DNA from 3 places in the Planococcus sp. TJ-301 genome. Region 2 is predicted to be linked to each of the others. Evidence: riboswitches for the same ligand, from Rfam matches in the RefSeq annotation. Region 2 holds a riboswitch; each other region holds the start of a gene.

Region 1 (6,550 bases), on a different contig from region 2:
ACGTGTTTCCAGCACAAGCGTTTTTGCTGGAAGAAGCGTTGATCCTAAACGGTCAAAAGCACGAAACCTGGTATTTTCCGGACTATACGCACTTCTTCCCGCCAGCCGTGAACCGTAAAACGGCACGGTCTTTGACTGAGTGGATGAAGAGCCAAGAAGTGGATGAATAAGACCTCAAGGAAAAAAGCCGCAAAAAAAGAAGCTATCCGCTATGGATAGCTTCTTTTTCCTAGTTAGTTTTTAATCGGTCCGCCTTGTTCACTGATATCAGTGGAGACAGTACCGAATTTCTTGAAGTTCGCTTCGAATTCTTGTGCAAGCTCTCTTGCTTTCTGATCGTAAGCGGCTTTGTCAGCCCAAGCATTGCGCGGGTTTAATACTTCAGTAGGAACACCTGGCACTTCTTTCGGAATTTGCAAGCCGAATACAGCTTCTTGTTCCGTTTCGATGTTGTGGAGTTCGCCTTTGATTGCTGCACGCACCATTGTGCGTGTGTACGACAATTTCATGCGGCTCCCGACGCCGTAGACGCCGCCAGTCCAGCCCGTATTCACTAAGAACACTTCAGACCCATGCTCATCGATTTTGTCGCCAAGCATTTCAGCGTAGACAGTCGCGTGCAATGGAAGGAAAGGTGACCCGAAGCACGTAGAGAATGTCGCTTCCGGAGAAGTGACGCCGCGCTCAGTGCCCGCAAGTTTCGATGTGTATCCGCTTAGGAAATGGTACATCGCCTGCTCTTTTGTCAATTTGCTGATTGGAGGCAGTACGCCGAAAGCGTCTGCAGTCAAAAAGACGATTGTTTTTGGATGGCCTGCCACTGAAGGGAAGACAATATTTTTGATTGCATGGATCGGATATGCTGCACGTGTGTTTTCTGTTAAAGAACCGTCAGCGTAATCCGGAATGCGTGTTTCTTCATCCACTACTACGTTTTCAAGTACAGAACCGAACGTGATTGCGTCATAGATTTGCGGTTCATGTTCGCGCGTTAAATTAATCGTTTTCGCATAGCATCCGCCTTCAATGTTGAAGACGCCGTTATCAGACCAGCCATGCTCGTCGTCGCCGATCAATTTGCGGTTTTCGTCTGCAGACAATGTTGTTTTGCCTGTTCCAGACAAACCGAAGAACAACGTTACATCGCCTTCTTCGCCGACGTTCGCTGAACAATGCATAGGAAGGATGCCTTGTTCAGGAAGCAGGTAGTTCATGATCGAGAAGATCGCTTTTTTCATTTCGCCGGCATATTCTGTTCCGCCGATCAAGATGATTTTTTGCTCCATCGATACAATGATGAAAGTTTCAGAATCCGTACCATCCACAGCAGGATCTGCGTGGAACGTTGGTGCATAGACAATTGTGAATTGCGCTTCGTGGCTTGTCAATTCCTCTTTTGTCGGACGGATGAACAGTTGATGAGCGAATAGGTTATGCCAAGCGTATTCGTTGATGGTCTGAATGCCCAGACGCGATTCAGGATCAGCACCGGCGTATCCTTTGAATACGAACAGCTCATCTTTTTGCTTCATGTGGTCCAGCACTTTAGCGTACAGGTTTTCGAAAACTTCGGATGAAATCGGGCGATTTACAGAACCCCAGTCAATTTTATCTTTAGAAATAGCTTCATCTACGATATATTTATCTTTAGGGGAGCGGCCAGTGTATTTGCCAGTTTCAGCTTTTACTGCGCCATCTTTCGTCAAAACAGCTTCTCCACGGGATGTGGCTGCTTCGATTAATTGTGGAACTGATAATTGCACGTGTATATTTTGGCCATTTAAAAGATCCTTTAAATTGCTTGAGAAGTTTACTGGATTCATTTATATGTACCTTCCTTTTCGGTTATTCCCATAGCCATGGGGAGCTTGTATATTTCGTAGATTAGTATAACACATTATAGCCATTAGTCTATACTAATAACCCGGTGACATGAAAAAGTAACAATAATTTGGCATTAATCCATTCATCGTGTGGATCAATAAAGTTTTGCACTTCTATTTGGCTAAAAACGTTGACATCACTATATACATTCCGTATGATGAAAAATTGTACGGATACTCTTATTCCGAGCTGGTGGAGGGGACAGGCCCTATGAAACCCGGCAACCTGCTGCATTTGCAGAGAAGGTGCCAAACCTGAAGCAAGGAACTCAACCTTGGACGATAAGAGTGAAAGGTGCTTATGATGATTTTTCCTTTCCTCATTTATTTATGAGCGAAGGGATTTTTTTATGAATCGCCCTTAATCCTCGTGTGCAAAGGCCACAACGGCTTGAAGTTCAATCCAGTTCGGCTGGAACGGACTTGACATGGGAAAACGAGTACCGTATCAATTTCGAGAGCAATCTCGCAGGATATAAGGAGGAGCTTTTTTTGACAAACCGTAAATTATTCACATCAGAATCAGTAACAGAAGGACATCCGGATAAAATCTGTGACCAAATCTCAGATGCCATCCTTGATGCAATCTTAGCAGCAGACCCGAACGCACGGGTAGCATGCGAAACGACAGTAACAACAGGTTTGGTGCTTGTTGCGGGAGAAATTACGACATCGACGTATGTCGACATCCCAAAAGTAGTGCGCCAAACAGTTAAAGATATCGGCTATACACGCGCGAAATACGGTTTCGACTCTGAAACAAGCGCTGTTTTGACAGCGATTGATGAGCAGTCAGCGGATATTGCTGCGGGAGTCAACGTGGCTCTTGAAGCACGCGAAGGGCAAATGACTGATAAAGAATTGGATGAAATCGGAGCAGGAGACCAAGGTCTGATGTTCGGATACGCATCTAACGAAACAGAAGAATTGATGCCATTGCCAATCAGCTTGGCACATAAACTGGCTCGCCGCCTTGCAGAAGTGCGCAAAGAAGAGATCCTTCCATATTTGCGTCCGGATGGCAAAACGCAAGTGACGATCGAATACGATGAAAACAATAAACCGTTCCGCGTTGACACAATCGTCATCTCGACTCAGCATCACCCAGAAGTGACGCTTGAGCAGATTCAGCGCAACATCAAAGAATATGTCATCAACGCAGTCGTTCCGGCTAATTTGATCGATGAGGATACAAAATACTTCATCAACCCGACAGGCCGTTTTGTTATCGGTGGACCACAAGGAGATGCGGGCTTGACTGGCCGCAAAATCATCGTAGATACTTACGGCGGTTATGCGCGCCACGGCGGCGGTGCTTTCTCAGGCAAAGATGCGACTAAAGTGGACCGTTCAGGTGCATACGCTGCACGCTATGTTGCGAAAAACATCGTTGCTGCAGGCCTTGCAGACAAATGTGAAGTCCAAGTGGCTTACGCAATCGGGGTAGCACACCCGGTTTCAATCGCTATCGATACATTCGGAACAGGCAAAGTAAGCGAAGACACTTTGATTGACTTAGTACGCGAAAACTTCGATTTGCGTCCAGCTGGCATCATCAAAATGCTTGACCTGCGCCGCCCAATCTACAAGCAGACTGCAGCATACGGACATTTTGGCCGTACGGACGTGGATCTGCCATGGGAACGTACGGATAAAGCAGCAATCCTAAAAGAACAATCAGGCGTTGCTGCAGAATAAATTAATATAATAGTAGAAAAGACGATCGGCAAATCTGCCGGTCGTCTTTTTTTGAATAAGAACAGCATCAATAAGCCATTGAATAGTTGGAGAAAAATGATAGAATAAATGTAAATAATTAAATATTCTAAAAATAATGGATATTAATTCGTTTGCATTGCAGGAAAATGCGCAGCTTAAAAAAAGCCGGCTTTTGGCCGGCTAGAAAATCTTTTTATTTTTCTTGCAGCGATTTGTAATAAGCACCTTTTTCAGCATATTCGCGGACGATTCGCTCCATGTCTGCTTTGTCTTCGTCTTTTAGTTCACGGACAACTTTTGCGGGGCGGCCGAGGGCGAGCATGCCTGGCGGAATGACTTTTCCAGGCGGAACGAGGCTGCCCGCTCCGATAAATGCCCCTTCGCCGATTTCGGCGCCGTCAAGAATGACGGAACCCATGCCGACAAGTGCTCCTTTGCGGATTTTGCAGCTGTGCAAGGTGACTTGGTGGCCAATGGTTACGTTGTCTTCAAGAATCAGCGGATTGTTCGGGCTTTGGTGCAAGACACAGAGATCCTGGATATTGGTTTTATTGCCAATGATGGTCGGTGCGACATCGCCGCGGATAACGGTATTGAACCAGACTGAAGATTCAGCGCCGATGGTAACGTCACCGGTAACCGTCGCGAAGTCCGCGATAAAAACCGAAGGATGAATGTCTGGCTGTTTGCCGTGGAAAGGATAAATCATGGGAAAACCTCCAAATTAGTTAATAACTATCTTTAATCCTATCAAATTCGATGCAAAGGTCAAAATATTGGCGTTCATATGAAGATAAGGGGATGATGGATTTGTGGAAATGGGAAGCGGAAGGACAGGCGAAAGCGGTAATGGTCCTTGTACATAGTGCATACGAACATCACATGAAATATGCGTGGCTGATCGAACAATGGCGGTCTGCAGGCTTCCATGTCATCATGGGGGACTTGCCAGGGCATGGCCGCGGAATTCCGGGCAGCAAGCCGCATAACGAAGCTTTTAACGATTACGAAAAATCAGTGGAGCAGGCGATTACGGTTGCTTTGGAAAATGAGCTGCCGGTTTTTGTATTAGGCCATGGCCTCGGAGCGACGATCGCGATGAATGTTTTGGGCGAAAAAGCTTTTCCGGTAGCTGGAGTGATATTGAGTTCGCCGTGGCTCCATTTACTGAAAACCCCTTCTGTCTTGGCGCCCGCTTTATCAAAGTTGGGAAGCCTTCGCATTGACCACGGTTTGAAAATTGAAGACTTAACGAGCAATCCGGAATCGATCGAATCAGAAAGCGGAGACCCTTCCTACCGCACGGCTGTGACGATGGGCTGGTACCGCGAATTGCATTCTTATATGAAAAAATCCATTTCTGCGAAAAGGCGATTTCCGGATATTCCGGTTATGGTCCAAACGGCAGGAAATGACAGGATTGCAGATAAAAGTTATGCCAAGCGCTGGCTGCAGGACCGCGAGCTCGGTCAGTTCAGCTACAAGGAATGGACCGGTTGCAGCCACGATTTGTTTTTGGAGCAGCAGCGGGAAGAAATATTTTCCGCAAACCATTCCTTTGTCAAAGATGCATTGCGCTTGGTCGGCTATGTTGTGAATTAACCCTAAGCAAGGAGGAATAATGTGTCATTGAAATTCAGTATTTTAGATCAGTCGCCTATAGCAGAAGGCAGTACGCCGCAGGAAGCGTTGAAAAATACGGCTGAACTCGCATGTCGTGCCGAAGAATGGGGCTATACACGCTTTTGGGTTTCAGAGCATCACGATGCGGCGACGCTGGCAGGTTCGAGTCCGGAAGTGCTGATTGCCCATCTTGGAGCTGTGACGAAAACGATCCGGCTGGGTTCTGGCGGCGTCATGCTGCCGCATTATTCGGCATTTAAAGTCGCAGAGAATTTTAAGCTTTTGGAGGCTTTGTATCCGGGACGGATCGATGCCGGAATGGGCAGGGCGCCGGGCGGAATGCCGCGTGCAAGCTACGCATTGAACGACGGAAAAGCGCGGGACGCGAGCCGTTTCCCGGAACAAATCGATGAATTGCGGATGTACCTGGACGATGCGATTCCGGAAGACCATCCATATTATGGCATGAAAGCGACGCCTGTAACGGCCACTGCACCGCCGGTTTGGATATTGGGTTCAGGCCAAGAATCCGCGTTATTGGCAGCGAAAAAAGGGTTGCCTTATATGTTCGCCCAATTTATCAACGGTGAAGGCGGACAAAGTTTCGCATTGTCTTATCGCGAGCGATTTGTGCCATTTAATGGAAACAACCCTTATCAAGCTGTTGCTATTTTCGTAGTCTGCCAGGAAACTGAAGAACAAGCCGAGCGAATAGCCGCTTCGATGGATATGGCATTGGCATTCGGTGCACAAAGCAAGCCGCTTTCGGGAACGCCTGCACCGGAAAAAGCGTTGGCGTATACCTTTTCGAAATTCGAGAAATTGCTCGTCGAAGAAAACCGCAAACGGATGATCGTCGGCGATCCGGTCCAGGTAGTGGATGCTTTGGAAAACTTGGCTGCGGGCTATGGAGCGGCCGAAGTAATGATTGCAACGATCACATTTGATTTCCAGGATAAATTGTCGTCGTACCGCTTAATTGCGGAAGAAATGAAAAAGCGCTCTAACTTGTAACTGCAGGTTGTTAGTTTGAAAGGAGGAGGCAGAAGGTGAAAATCGCAATTGTTACTGGTGCCAGCCGGTTGGACGGCATCGGGGCAGCCATTTGCCGGGAATTGGCAGAAAGCGGTTGCCAGATCTTTTTTACATATTGGACTGAATACGATAAAAACATGCCATGGGGAGTAGAAGCAGAGGAACCCCAAAAGCTGCAAGCGGAACTCGCAGCATTAGGCATTAAGGTGGCGAGCCTGGAAGTGGACTTGGCTCACCCTCATTTTGTGAAGCTTTTATTGGACCGAGTTTCAGTCCAACTCGGCGAACCG
Region 2 (6,550 bases):
CCTGCAAGTCATTTTTAATCTGTTCCGCCAAAAACCGCTCGAGGAATTATTCCCGAAAGCGTTGGAGCAGGGCGTCGGCATTCTGGCACGTGTGCCATTGGCAAGCGGCTTGTTAACCGGAAAATTCACCAAAGACGCCGAGTTCGAAGCGGCGGACCACCGCAATTTCAACCGCGACGGCCAGGCATTCAACGTCGGTGAAACATTTGCCGGCCTGGAGTTCAACAAAGGCGTCGACCTGAGCAATGAATTGAAATGGATTGCGGAAGGGCGCGGCAGTATGGCGCAAGCTTCGCTAAAGTGGATTTTGGAACACGATGCGATTTCATCAGTCATTCCGGGTTTCAAAAATGTGCGCCAAGTAAAAGACAATCTGCAGACGTTGGATGCCGAAGGGTATTCAGCCGAAGAGCTGGAGCGTCTGTCGCAATTCTATAGAGAAGAAGTAGCCGGGGCAATTAGAGGCCCTTATTAAGGGTGAAATTTCTGGAGAGCCTTATCTCGAAGAAATTCCCTTCATTTGAATCAGAAAAAGCTTTGCCGTCTATCGGTGAAGCTTTTTTTTTGCAGCAAATGGTTCAAATGTAGGATAAGCTGTTGTAACTTTTGTATGGGCGCGTTAAACTTAAATGGGAATTAGTGGTTTATTTATTAAAAATATAACAACTTAAAACTATTTGTAAAAATTATTGAAATATTACGCTATTAGTTTTTTGAACTAGCAAAGAATAGGGAGGTAAAAAAATGGCAGATTTACGAGTGCCCGAAAAGCGCTTTCGGCCAGAATTGGAAGGAATACGCGCGGTGGCAGCTCTTTTGGTGGCCATCTATCACATTTGGATCGGGTCGGTGTCCGGTGGGGTCGATGTCTTTTTTATCGTCTCAGGGTATTTGATCACAACATCTCTTTTGTCGCGGATGGTGCGGGAGGGCCGTATCAATTACGCGGAAAACTTGCTCGGGCTGGCAAAGCGGTTGTTTCCGCTGGCGTTTACAGTAATAGCAGTGAGCGCAGCGGCGTCAATTTTTCTCTTGCCGATGAGCACGTGGAAGCAGACAATCGCGGAATTGTTTGCCTCAATTTTTTATTTCCAGAATTGGCAGCTCGCGAATAGCGCGGTTGATTATTTGGGGCAGAACAACCAAGCGAGCCCGTACCAGCATTTCTGGGCGTTGTCGATTCAAGGCCAGTTTTACGTGACGTGGCCAATCGTCATCACGCTCGTGTACCTTCTCGCGACGAAAATTTTGAAGACACCGGTGCGCAAAACGTTGCTTGGGGTGCTGGCGGCTATTTTCTTCGCTTCGCTCAGCTACTCGGTTTACATCACCGCTGTCAATCAGCCGTGGGCGTATTTCGATACATTTGCACGCGCCTGGGAATTCAGCCTCGGCGGGATGCTTGCGCTGCTGCTGCCGTATTTGAAGTTTCCGGATCGTGCGCACCTCATCATGGGATGGTTGGGCCTTGCGATTATCGCGTTTACGGGGATGCTGCTTCCGGTGTCGACTGTGTTCCCGGGCTTTGCAGCGCTGCTGCCGACAGGTGGGGTGATCTTGGTCATCATAGCGAGTGAAAACGGCAATCTCTTCGGTGTGCAGAAATTGCTCGGTTCGAAGCCGTTTCAATACTTCGGCAGCATTTCCTACGGCTTTTACCTCTGGCATTGGCCATTGCTTGTTTTCTATTATGCCTTTTTCAACACCGAGACGGTTTCGCTGTTTGGCGGGCTCAGCATTTTGGCAGTGACGTTCGTGCTGTCGATCGTTACGATTTGGCTCGTCGAAGCACCTGTGCGGCAGATGCCGGTCAAGCAATCGAAAAAACGTTTGACGAAAGTACTCGTCACACTGATGATGCCGGCCATTCTGGTTGGCGTGTCGTGGAGCGTCTTTGTCCAGGCAAGCAGCAGCGTCGCCGTTCCTGTCGTAACCGAAGACAATCCAGGCGCCCGTGCTGTTTCGGAAAACATCCAGCCGGCGATTGAAGCCGAGCTCAAGCCGGATTTTCTGACTGCGAAAGAAGTGCTGCCGGCCTTTTATAATGACCAGGACTGTACTTCCTCCGGCAGCAAGAACGCTAAATTGAAGGAATGCTCGTACGGTGTGACGGAAAATCCGGAGCATGTGCTTGCATTGGTCGGCGGTTCACATTCAGGGCACTGGTTCCCGGCGCTTGAAGAAATCGCGGAAGAACTGAATATGCGTATCGATGTCTACAACAAGGATGCATGCCGCTTCACGAACGGCGATTTCGATGGGTTATTAACGGAAGCATGCATGACATGGAATGATCAACTCCATCAGCGGCTCATGGAAGATCCGCCTGATTTGATTTTCACAACGGCGAACGTAAGTTCCAAAGCAACCGTGCCGCAGGTTTATATCGACAAATGGAAGCAATTTGAAGGTGTAACTGATATTTTTGCGGTGCGCGACAATCCACGGATGAAAGTCGACCCGACGCTTTGCCTTGATGCCTCGACTGTAGAAGACTGCTCCGTGCCGCGCAGCGAAGCGCTGGCCGCTGTAGCACCGTGGGAAAACACGGAAGGCATTCCGGGCAACGTGACATTTGTGGACATGTCGGAATATTTCTGTATTGATGATCTGTGTTCGCCGGTAGTTGGCAACGTGCTCGTCTACCGAGATAAGCATCATTTGACGACACTCTACTCCAAAACTATGGGTCCGGCACTAAAAGAGCATCTTGAGCCGGTGCTCAAGAAGTAACTGAAACGATAAACGCACCGCCAGCAAGCTAATTGCCGGCGGTGCGTTTTTTATTCTTCCATTTGTGTGGAGGGTCCTTGTTTAACGCTAATAAACAGAAAGTTCTCTGTTTTTAGACGAATTTTCTTGACCAGCGTCCCGTATGCAGGTAAGATTTTAAGAATACAAAAACTGCATAGTGAATTCTTATCGAGAGAAGTTGAGGGACTGGCCCTGTGACGCTTCAGCAACCAGCCATTCGTGGTCAGGTGCTAAATCCAGCAGGCATGCAATGGCCTGGGAGATGAAAAGGAACGAGTTTAACGACCGTAAAGCCTTCTTTTTCATGGAGGGCTTTTTTCTATATACAGGAGGGTGAGCGGCATGAAGTTATTGGATGCATTGAAAACGCGCGTGTTGACAGGGGACGGTGCGATGGGGACGCTGCTGTATTCTTATGGCATCGAGTATTGCAACGAGGAGCTGAACCTGCAGCGGCCGGAAATCGTCAGCAAGATCCACCAGGATTACATCAAAGCGGGAGCCGATATCATCCAGACAAATACGTACGGTGCGAATGCCCATAAGCTCGCGCGCTACGGCCTTGAAGAGCAAGTGAAAGACATCAACCTCGCTGCGATCGATATTGCGAAGCGCGCCGCGTCGCCTGGCGGACAATACGTCTTCGGTACAATCGGCGGCATTCGAGGCATGCGGAAAAGTGATGCCACGATGCAGGAAATCATTGCGATGGTCGACCAGCAGGCGCAGCATTTATTGTCAGGCGATCCGGACGGCTTGCTGCTCGAGACGTATTACGATTTTGAAGAGCTTGCTGCGACGGTCACGCATTTGAAAAAGATGACGGATACCCCGCTGATTGCGCAAGTGTCGATGCACGAGCCGGGCATCCTGCAAAACGGCATGTCGCTGAACGAAGCACTGCACCAGCTTGAAGCGCTCGGAGCGGAAATCGTCGGCGTCAATTGCCGCCTCGGCCCGCACCATACGATCCAAGCATTCGAAGAAGTGTCGCTGCCGGCAAAAGCCTTCCTGTCGGCCTATCCGAACGCCAGCTTGCTCGACGTGGAAGACGGCCGCATTGTCTATGAATCGGAAGCCGATTATTTTGGCCGGGCTGCATTGTTGTTGAGAGAAGAAGGGGTGCGCCTCATCGGAGGCTGTTGCGGCACGACGCCGAAGCATATCGAAGAAGTGAAAAAGCGAATGCGCAATTTAGTGCCGGTGACAGAAAAGCAAGTGGTGGCGAGAAAGCCGATCGTCATTCGTGAAGCGGAAGCGCTCGACGTCAAGCCGCTGCACGAAAAAGCGAAGACGGAGCGCACGATCATTGTCGAACTCGACACGCCGCGCCATTTGGACATCACGAAATTCATCGAAGGTTCGAAAGCGTTGAATGCGGCGGGAGTCGATGCGGTTACGATGGCCGATAATTCACTCGCTTCGCCGCGTATTTCCAATATGGCGATGGGCTCGATTTTGAAGCAGCAGGAAAACATCCGGCCGCTTGCGCACATCACGTGCCGCGACCGCAATTTGATCGGCCTGCAATCGCATTTGATGGGGCTTGACGCACTTGGCATGCATGATATCCTGGCAGTCACGGGAGATCCGACGAAAGTCGGTGATTTCCCGGGAGCGACAAGTGTTTATGACGTTTCCAGCCTGGAATTGATTCAGCTGATCAAAAAGCTCAACGAAGGCATTTCATTTTCCGGCAAGCCGCTGCGCAAAAAAGCGAACTTCTCAGTGGCGGCGGCATTCAATCCCAATGTCCGCGTCGTCAGCCGGGCGGTCAAGCGGCTGGAACAGAAAATCGACAGCGGCGCAGATTATTTCATTTCCCAACCGGTGTTCACAAAAGAGAAAATCATTGAAATATACGAAGAAACAAAGCATTTGAGCACGCCGATTTTCCTTGGCATCATGCCGCTGACAAGCATCCGCAGTTCGGAATTCCTGCACAACGAAGTGCCAGGCATCAAGTTATCGGAAAATGCGCTTGAGCGGATGCGCGCATGCGGCGACGACAAGGAACGGGCGACGGCTGAAGGCATTGCGATAGCGAAGGAATTGATCGATACTGCGGCTGGCCTATTCAATGGCATTTACTTGATCACGCCATTTTTCCGCTACGAAATGTCCGTGGAATTGATCAATTACATCAGGCAACTAGATTTGAAGAAAGAAGGCGAAAGCAGCCATGTCCAAAACACTTATTGAACAGCAGCTTGAAAAACGGATCTTGATCATCGATGGCGCCATGGGAACGATGATCCAGAACGCCGATTTATCAGCGGAAGATTTCGGCGGCGAGGAATTTGACGGCTGCAACGAATACTTGAACATCGTGCGGCCGGACGTCATCGAAAGCGTCCATAAAGCCTATCTGGAAGCGGGAGCGGACATTCTTTGTACGAACACGTTCGGCGGTACGCCAGTGGTCTTAGACGAGTATGGACTTGGAGACCAAGCAACCGACATCAACCGCCGTGCTGTAGAGATTGCCAAGAAAGCGGCTGCTGACTATTCCACCCCTGAATGGCCTCGCTTTGTCGCAGGTGCTATCGGGCCGACGACGAAAACTTTGTCGGTGACAGGCGGCATCACGTTCGATGCCTTGCGCGAGGATTTTTATGTACAGGCGAAAGCGCTGGTTGAAGGCGGCGCGGACTTGATCTTGCTTGAAACGAGCCAAGACATGCTGAATGTCAAAGCGGCGACGATCGGTATCAAAAGGGCTTTTGAAGAGCTGGGCAAAGAATTGCCGATCATGATTTCAGGCACCATCGAGCCGATGGGCACAACGCTTGCCGGGCAAAGCATTGAAGCGTTCTATATTTCCATTGAACACGTCAAGCCGCTGTCGGTCGGTTTGAATTGCGCAACGGGCCCGGAATTCATGACGGACCATTTGCGCTCTTTGTCTGAGCTGTCCGACGGCTTTGTCAGCTGTTACCCGAACGCAGGGCTGCCGGACGAAGAAGGGCATTACCACGAAACCCCGGAATCACTGTCGAAAAAGCTGCGGGGCTTTGCCGAAAAAGGCTGGCTCAACGTCGTCGGCGGCTGTTGCGGCACGACGCCTGCGCACATCAAAGCCGTGCGTGAAGCGGTGGCCGATTTGCCGCCGAGAAAGCCGGCCCAAACCGGACATGGACATGTTTTGTCCGGAATCGAACCGCTGCAATACGACGATTCGATGCGCCCGCTGTTTATTGGGGAACGCACGAACGTTATCGGTTCGCGAAAATTCAAACGGCTGATCGTTGAAGGGAAATTTGAGGAAGCTTCAGAAATCGCGCGCGCTCAGGTGAAGAACGGGGCCCACGTCGTTGACATCTGCCTCGCCAATCCGGACCGCGATGAACTCGAGGACATGGCGAACTTCATGCACGAAGTGGTAAAGAAGGTCAAAGTGCCACTTGTCATCGATTCAACGGACGAAGAAGTCATCGAAGCGGCGCTGAAGTTTTCGCAAGGCAAAGCGATTATCAACTCGATCAATCTCGAAGACGGCGAAGAGCGCTTTGATGCGGTCATGCCGCTTGTGAAGAAATACGGTGCGGCGGTTGTTGTCGGAACGATTGATGAACCGGGTATGGCAGTGACGCGTGAACGCAAACTTGAAATTGCCGAACGCTCGTATGATTTATTGGTCAACAAATGGGGGCTCGCGCCGGAAGACATCATTTTTGATCCGCTCGTGTTTCCGGTCGGCACCGGCGATCAGCAATACATCGGCTCCGCGGTTGAAACGATCGAAAGCATCCGACTGATCAAGGAAAAACTACCGCGCACATTGACGATTCTCGGC
Region 3 (6,550 bases), on a different contig from region 2:
TTTGGCGACCGACCAGCGCTCAGGCAAAATTTTGTCGGAACTTGCGGCAGACGGCAATTTGGGCGACAAGAGCGGCAAAGGCTTCTACGATTGGGAGCCAGCCGTATCGCGCAAACTCAATGCAGACCGGGAAAGGACGCTGATCCATTTCCTGAAAAATGATCTGCAGGCAATGGGGGAGAGCGAATAATGGGTGCATACTTTTCCGAACTTGCCGGCAAGACCGTCATTGTAACCGGTGGCAGCAAAGGAATTGGCCGGGATATTGCCCGGACTTTTGCAGAACTGGGGGCGAATGTCGTCATCTCGGGACGCAATCAGCAAACGCTCGATAATGCGCTGAGCGAGCTTCATGAATTTAATCCGCGCTGCATCGCAGTGGCCGGTGATTTGAGTGCAGTAACAGAAGTACGGCGGCTGATTGACACAGCAGCGGACACTTTCGGTACAGTCGATGTGCTGGTGAATAATGCAGGCGTTAATATCGCAAAACCTGCGATGGAAGTGACGGAATCAGACTGGGACACGGTCCTGGATTTGAACTTGAAATCAGCCTTTTTCGCTAGCCAGGCAGCTGCTAAATATATGCTTGCGCAGAAAAGCGGGCGCATCATCAATATTGCTTCCCAAATGGCATTTGTCGGCTATATCAAGCGCGCAGCCTATTGCTCAAGCAAAGGCGGAATGGTGCAAATGACCAAAGCGCTGGCTGTGGAATGGGCGAAAGGCGGGGTAAAGGTCAATGCCGTAGCTCCGACGTTCATCGAAACAGAATTCACAGCGAAGATGTTCGAAGACGAAGCATTTAAGAAAGACGTCGAGAGCCGCATTCTACTGGACGGCCTCGCGCAGCCGAAAGACATATCTGGAGCTGTGTTGTATCTCGCTTCGGATTTATCGAATTTCGTGACAGGCGAAACAATCAAAGTCGACGGAGGATGGACCGCCATTTGACGTATAAAACGTCAAACCATAAAGCAAATAATATTGAAGGGCAGAGAAAACGATTCGTTTTCTCTGCCTTTTATTATTAGTAGTTGCCTGACTGCAAATGGAGACTTCTGGGACTCTTTTAATATGAAGGCGCTTTCATATGAGTTTTGTCTCAGTCAAAAGTCCGAATAATACAATAAAAATCAGAAAAGTCTTTCAATTGGCTCTAAACGCTTTATAATGAACAATTATAAACAAAGGGAGATGAGGCAATGGCGAACCTGAGAAACGACTCTTTGCATCTGCATCGGGAACATCAAGGAAAACTCGAAGTCCGTTCAAAAGTGGCGGTCGGAAATGAAAGGGAGTTAAGTCTCGCCTATTCTCCCGGAGTAGCAGAGCCGTGCAAGGAAATTGCGCAGGACACGGGGAAAGTCTACGAGTACACGATGAAAGGCAATACGGTGGCAGTCATTACAGATGGCACCGCGGTTCTCGGACTTGGCAATATCGGCCCTCATGCGGCGTTGCCGGTAATGGAAGGGAAAGCGGTGCTGTTCAAAGAATTCGCGGGCGTTGATGCATTTCCAATCTGCTTGGACACAACAGACGCTGAAACAATCATCCAAACGGTTAAACTGCTGGAGCCCGGCTTTGGCGGAGTCAATTTGGAAGACATTTCTGCGCCTACTTGCTTTATCGTAGAGCAGCGCTTGAAAGATGAGATGGGAATCCCGGTATTCCACGATGATCAGCATGGAACGGCCATTGTGACGCTTGCCGGATTGATCAATTCCCTGAAACTGGTCGGTAAAAATGTCGATGAAGTAAAAGTGGTCGTCAACGGGGCAGGAGCCGCAGGGATTGCGGTCGTAAAGCTGCTGAGCAAATACGGTTTCAGCCAGTTGATCATGTGTGATACGAAAGGCGCCATTTTTAAAGGCCGTTCCTACGGAATGAATCCATTCAAGGAAGAAGTAGCAGAAATGACCAATTATGGCCGGTCTGAAGGCAAACTTGGAGATGTTATCAAAGGGGCGGACGTGTTTATCGGCGTATCGGCCGAGGGAGCTTTGAGTGAAGAAATGGTGGCATCGATGAATGCAGAACCCATCATCTTTGCGATGGCGAACCCGAACCCGGAGATTTTGCCGCACGCGGCAAAACGCGCAGGGGCCCGCATTGTGGGCACGGGACGTTCCGACTTCCCGAACCAGGTCAATAACGTCCTGGCGTTCCCAGGCATCTTCCGCGGGGCACTGGACGTCCGTGCTACTGAAATCAATGATGCGATGAAAATTGCGGCAGTAGAAGCGATTGCCGGGCTGCTGGAATTGCACGAACTCCACGATGAATACGTCATTCCAGCGCCATTCGACTTGCGCGTTGCACCGGCAGTAGCAGCCGCAGTGGCGCAAGCTGCGATTGATACGGGTGTGGCTAAGCGGCCGATTGGTACAAATGCCTCCGCTGCACAGGAAGCTCTTTCAGGAAAAACGATATATTAAAAGAAAGCCGCCCATTCAGCAAGTTGAATGGGCGGTTTTGTTCGGGAATTTATTTCACCAGTTCGGGAGTTTGTATTGCGCGGCGGACTTTTTGCAGCGCTTGTTCAAGGTCTTCCAGCAAATCGTCGCGGTTTTCGAGGCCGACAGATAAACGCAGAACACCGTCTGTGATGCCGCGCTTCTCGCGGTATTCTTTCGGCATAGATGCATGGGACATTGTCGCCGGGTAAGAAAGAATCGTTTCGACTGCTCCCAAACTTACCGCAAATACCGGAATTTGGAGGCTCTCCACAAAAATCCGGGCAGCATCTTTGTCTCTCAGGCGCAGCGATACAACAGCTCCCGCGTCGCGTGCTTGGCGCTCATGGATCGGATTGCCCGGATGGAATGTGAAGCCCGGATAATAGACTTCTTCCACGGCGGGATGGCTATGCAAATATTGCGCAATGACACGGGCAGAAGCGGATGATTGCTTCAACCGTGCGCCCAGAGTTTTGATGCCTTGGATCAAGGTATAGGAATCATGAGCCCCCAAGACCGAACCGAACGTATTTTGAATAAAGCCGAGACGATCCGCCAATTCCGGATCTTTGACGACTGCGAGCCCCGCGATGATATCGCTGTGGCCGGATAGAAATTTCGTCGCGCTGTGCAAGACGACATCTGCGCCCAAAGCAAGCGGGTTCTGGTACAAAGGCGTCATGAATGTATTGTCGACAAATGTTAAGCAGCCATTGGCTTTTGCGAGCTTGGCGGCTATTTCGATGTCAGTGATATTCATGACCGGATTGGATGGTGTTTCTATATAAACGACTTTCGTATTGGACTGGATAGTTGCGGCCATTTCGCTGAGGTCGGTCATGTCGACAAAGCTATAGGAAATTCCGAATTTGGTAAGCACTTCCGTGACAAAGCGGTAAGTGCCCCCGTAGACATCTTCCGATACAAGGACGTGGTCGCCAGCCGACAGCAGCATGAACGCGGAAGAAATGGCAGCCATGCCGGAAGCGAAAGCGAATCCGCGTGTGCCGCCTTCGAGTTTGGCAATGGTTTCTTCCAGCTTTAAACGTGTGGGATTGCCGGAGCGGCTGTAATCGAACGGTCCGAATTCGTCAAAGCTGGCCTGATGGTATGTGGAAGACAAGTGAATCGGGACATTGACCGCCCCGGTTTCTTTGTCGACTCCGGCTGCGTGGATGAATTGAGTTTCCAAATGTGTCATAGGCGAAGGACCTCCTTGTCCAGTTTTGCGAATGCTTGGGTAAGATCGGCTGTCAGGTCTTCAATGTCTTCGATGCCGACGGAAAAGCGGAGCAGGCAATCGCAAATTCCGCGGCGCGTCCGCTCTTCATAAGGGATATCGGCGTGCGTCTGGGTGGCGGGATAGGTGATGAAACTTTCCACGCCGCCCAGGCTTTCAGCGAACGTGATCAGTTCCAAATTTTCCAGAAACGGACCGACCAATGATGCGTCTTGCAAGCGGAATGACAACATGCCTCCTTTTCCGGGATAAAGGACATCTGTGACCGCAGGGTGATGTGCCAGAAACTCAGCAGCTTCGCACGCATTTTTTTCGTGCTGTTTCATGCGAAGCGGCAGCGTCTTCAAGCCGCGGATCAACAACCAGGAATCGAACGGCGATAACACTGCGCCAGCTGAATTGTGAAGCACGCCCAGTTTCTCGCAAAGCGCCTGGCCTTTAGCAGCAACCAAGCCGCCGAGCACGTCATTATGGCCGCCGATATACTTTGTCGCGCTGTGCACGACGATGTCTGCGCCTAATGTTATAGGCTGTTGAAGGTAAGGCGTTAAAAAGGTGTTGTCGGCAATGAGCAGCAAACCATGTTTTTTCGCCAGTTTTCCGTAGGCGGCCAGGTCGATTTCCTGCATCAATGGATTGGTTGGCGTCTCGATGAATAACGCTTTCGTTTTATCTGTGATCAAGCTTTCAGTGTGGCTGACATCATTGAAATCTGCGTAAACGGTGCGGATATTGTAAATCTCCGAATAATGCTGGAGCAGCCGGTAAGTGCCTCCGTAAATATCTTCCGGTACCAATAGCTCGTCATCAGGCCTGAACAGCGACAGCACCAGTTGAATTGCCGCCATTCCGGAACTACAGGCAAATCCAGCATCCGCGCCTTCAAGAGCGGCGATGCCTTCTTCCAGTACGGAGCGAGTCGGGTTTTTGGTGCGCGTGTAATCATAGCCTGTCGACCTGCCAAGCCCCTCATGTTCATAAGCGGTCGACAAATAAATTGGGGTGCTGACCGCCCCTGTCGTTTTATCGGTTTTATTGCCTAATTGCACTAGTTGCGTTTCAATGCCGAATTTTTCCATGGGAATCATCCTTTCAAAATAAAAACAGGGGCTCGCTTCTTGAAAAAGAAGAAAGCCCCTGTTTTGGGAACCTAATCTTCTCATCTTCTAAGCCGAGGCTTATTGGAATTAGCACCGTAGCCATAAGGGCTGGTTGCTGAGACTTCACAGGGCCAAATCCCTCCGTCTCTCTAGATAAGAAATAAAATATGAAGTTTTAATGTGCGTGCAGGGTAAAGGTCCACCGATCAAACAGCGCCTTTAGATAAAGTTTACTTTAATACAGCAGGGCGAATTTTACAAGGGAAAGTTTAAATTTTTAAAAAATTATTTGTAGATCAGAAAGTTGAGATGGCTCTGTTTCTTTCCGGTTAATTTGAATTACGAAAAAGTTGAACGAACTGTCGTTTCATCTTGAATGGACATCGGAAAAGTCTATCTTGACTAGGTAAGAAGGGATGCGTTCAAGAAAACCGAGCGCCTTGAAAAACATTATCGGGAAAAGCAATTGACTGGTTTTTCTGGGTGCTGAGCAGGAACCGTGTAGAAAAAAGAAAATACCGCTACACTTGTAAAAGTGAGGAGTGATGAATGATGACTAGTAAAAAATTCGAAAACATACCATTGGCTGTGCTAGACTTGGCGCCGGTCAACGCAGACAGCGATGCGGCTCAATCATTCAAGAACAGCGTCGAATTGGCGCAGCATGTAGAGAAATTAGGTTTTAACCGGCTTTGGCTTGCTGAGCACCATAATATGCCGGGCATCGGCAGTTCTGCGACATCAGTTTTAATCGGCCACATTGCCGGGCAAACAAAGCGGATCCGTGTAGGTTCAGGAGGCGTCATGCTGCCGAACCATGCGCCGCTCGTTATCGCAGAGCAATTCGGTACGCTTGAATCGCTGTACCCCGGCCGCATTGACCTTGGTTTAGGGCGCGCGCCCGGGAGCGACCAGGCGACAGCTTATGCGCTGCGCCGAACGTTGCACAGCAGCGGGGATGAGTTTCCACAGCAAGTAGAAGAACTGCAAAACTATTTTTCCGAAAATCCAAAAGGCAGCGTCCGCGCTTTTCCTGGAACCGGTCTGGATGTGCCGCTTTGGCTGCTTGGTTCAAGCGGCTTCAGTGCTAGGCTTGCGGCGATTAAAGGCTTGCCATTTTCATTTGCCAGCCATTTTGCGCCGGACTACACGATTCAGGCTTTGCAGCTCTACCACCAGAACTTTAAACCTTCCGCCGCATTGAAAGAGCCGTATGCCATGGTCGGCGTCAATGTCATTGCAGCGGATACACAGGAGAGGGCGGAATGGCTTGCAACATCCGGCCAGCAGCAGATGTTTGCGCTGATGCGAGGTATGCCGACCCATTTCCAGCCGCCGATCGATGATCTCGAAAAGGTTTGGTCGGACCGTGAAATTGCCATTTTCAAAGAAAAACTGGCTTCAGAATCGATGATTGTCGGCACACCGGATGTGGTCCGCGAAAAGCTGCGGAACTTTATCAATAAAACCCGAGCGAACGAAGTCATTGTCAATTCCCAGATTTTTCATCTTGAAGACCGCCTGCGTTCTTACAGCCTTCTTGGTGATATGATGGAATAAATACCATGTCTCTGCTAAAGCAATCGCTTTGGCGGGGATTTTTTTGTGCAATAAAAAGCACCGCCAGGATTTGGCGGTGCAAGGAGCGGAAGCTATTGGAGCCGTTTAGCTTGCTGCGCTTCAATTTTGATTTCCTGGGGTGCATCGTCATCTTTCGAGTTGGCATAATCTGGTGCGCCTTCGCCAAT

Evidence for each region. Region 2 has a riboswitch for S-adenosylmethionine ahead of AC4EHJ_RS11135 (bifunctional homocysteine S-methyltransferase/methylenetetrahydrofolate reductase). Riboswitches for the same ligand answer to the same signal wherever they lie in the genome.
Region 1: linked by a shared signal. The riboswitch ahead of metK (methionine adenosyltransferase) and the one ahead of AC4EHJ_RS11135 (bifunctional homocysteine S-methyltransferase/methylenetetrahydrofolate reductase) in region 2 are both predicted to bind S-adenosylmethionine.
Region 3: linked by a shared signal. The riboswitch ahead of AC4EHJ_RS06350 (methionine biosynthesis PLP-dependent protein) and the one ahead of AC4EHJ_RS11135 (bifunctional homocysteine S-methyltransferase/methylenetetrahydrofolate reductase) in region 2 are both predicted to bind S-adenosylmethionine.

Annotation. Positions count from the first base shown of each region.
Region 1 is NZ_JBZDOH010000001.1:15,676-22,225, forward strand. It holds gene AC4EHJ_RS00155 (alpha/beta hydrolase family protein) at 1-170, shown strand, start outside; gene pckA (phosphoenolpyruvate carboxykinase (ATP)) at 234-1,823, opposite strand; SAM riboswitch class I at 2,061-2,172, shown strand; gene metK (methionine adenosyltransferase) at 2,376-3,581, shown strand; gene AC4EHJ_RS00170 (gamma carbonic anhydrase) at 3,796-4,311, opposite strand; gene AC4EHJ_RS00175 (alpha/beta hydrolase) at 4,404-5,204, shown strand; gene AC4EHJ_RS00180 (LLM class flavin-dependent oxidoreductase) at 5,226-6,239, shown strand; gene AC4EHJ_RS00185 (SDR family oxidoreductase) at 6,275-6,550, shown strand, end outside.
Region 2 is NZ_JBZDOH010000002.1:32,942-39,491, forward strand. It holds gene AC4EHJ_RS11125 (aldo/keto reductase) at 1-475, shown strand, start outside; gene AC4EHJ_RS11130 (acyltransferase family protein) at 745-2,733, shown strand; SAM riboswitch class I at 2,917-3,023, shown strand; gene AC4EHJ_RS11135 (bifunctional homocysteine S-methyltransferase/methylenetetrahydrofolate reductase) at 3,097-4,956, shown strand; gene metH (methionine synthase) at 4,937-6,550, shown strand, end outside.
Region 3 is NZ_JBZDOH010000001.1:1,245,655-1,252,204, reverse strand. It holds gene AC4EHJ_RS06370 (3-hydroxyacyl-CoA dehydrogenase family protein) at 1-190, shown strand, start outside; gene AC4EHJ_RS06365 (SDR family NAD(P)-dependent oxidoreductase) at 190-954, shown strand; gene ystJ (NADP-dependent malic enzyme) at 1,206-2,441, shown strand; gene metC (cystathionine beta-lyase) at 2,491-3,663, opposite strand; gene AC4EHJ_RS06350 (methionine biosynthesis PLP-dependent protein) at 3,660-4,781, opposite strand; SAM riboswitch class I at 4,859-4,962, opposite strand; gene AC4EHJ_RS06345 (LLM class flavin-dependent oxidoreductase) at 5,355-6,362, shown strand; gene AC4EHJ_RS06340 (hypothetical protein) at 6,455-6,550, opposite strand, start outside.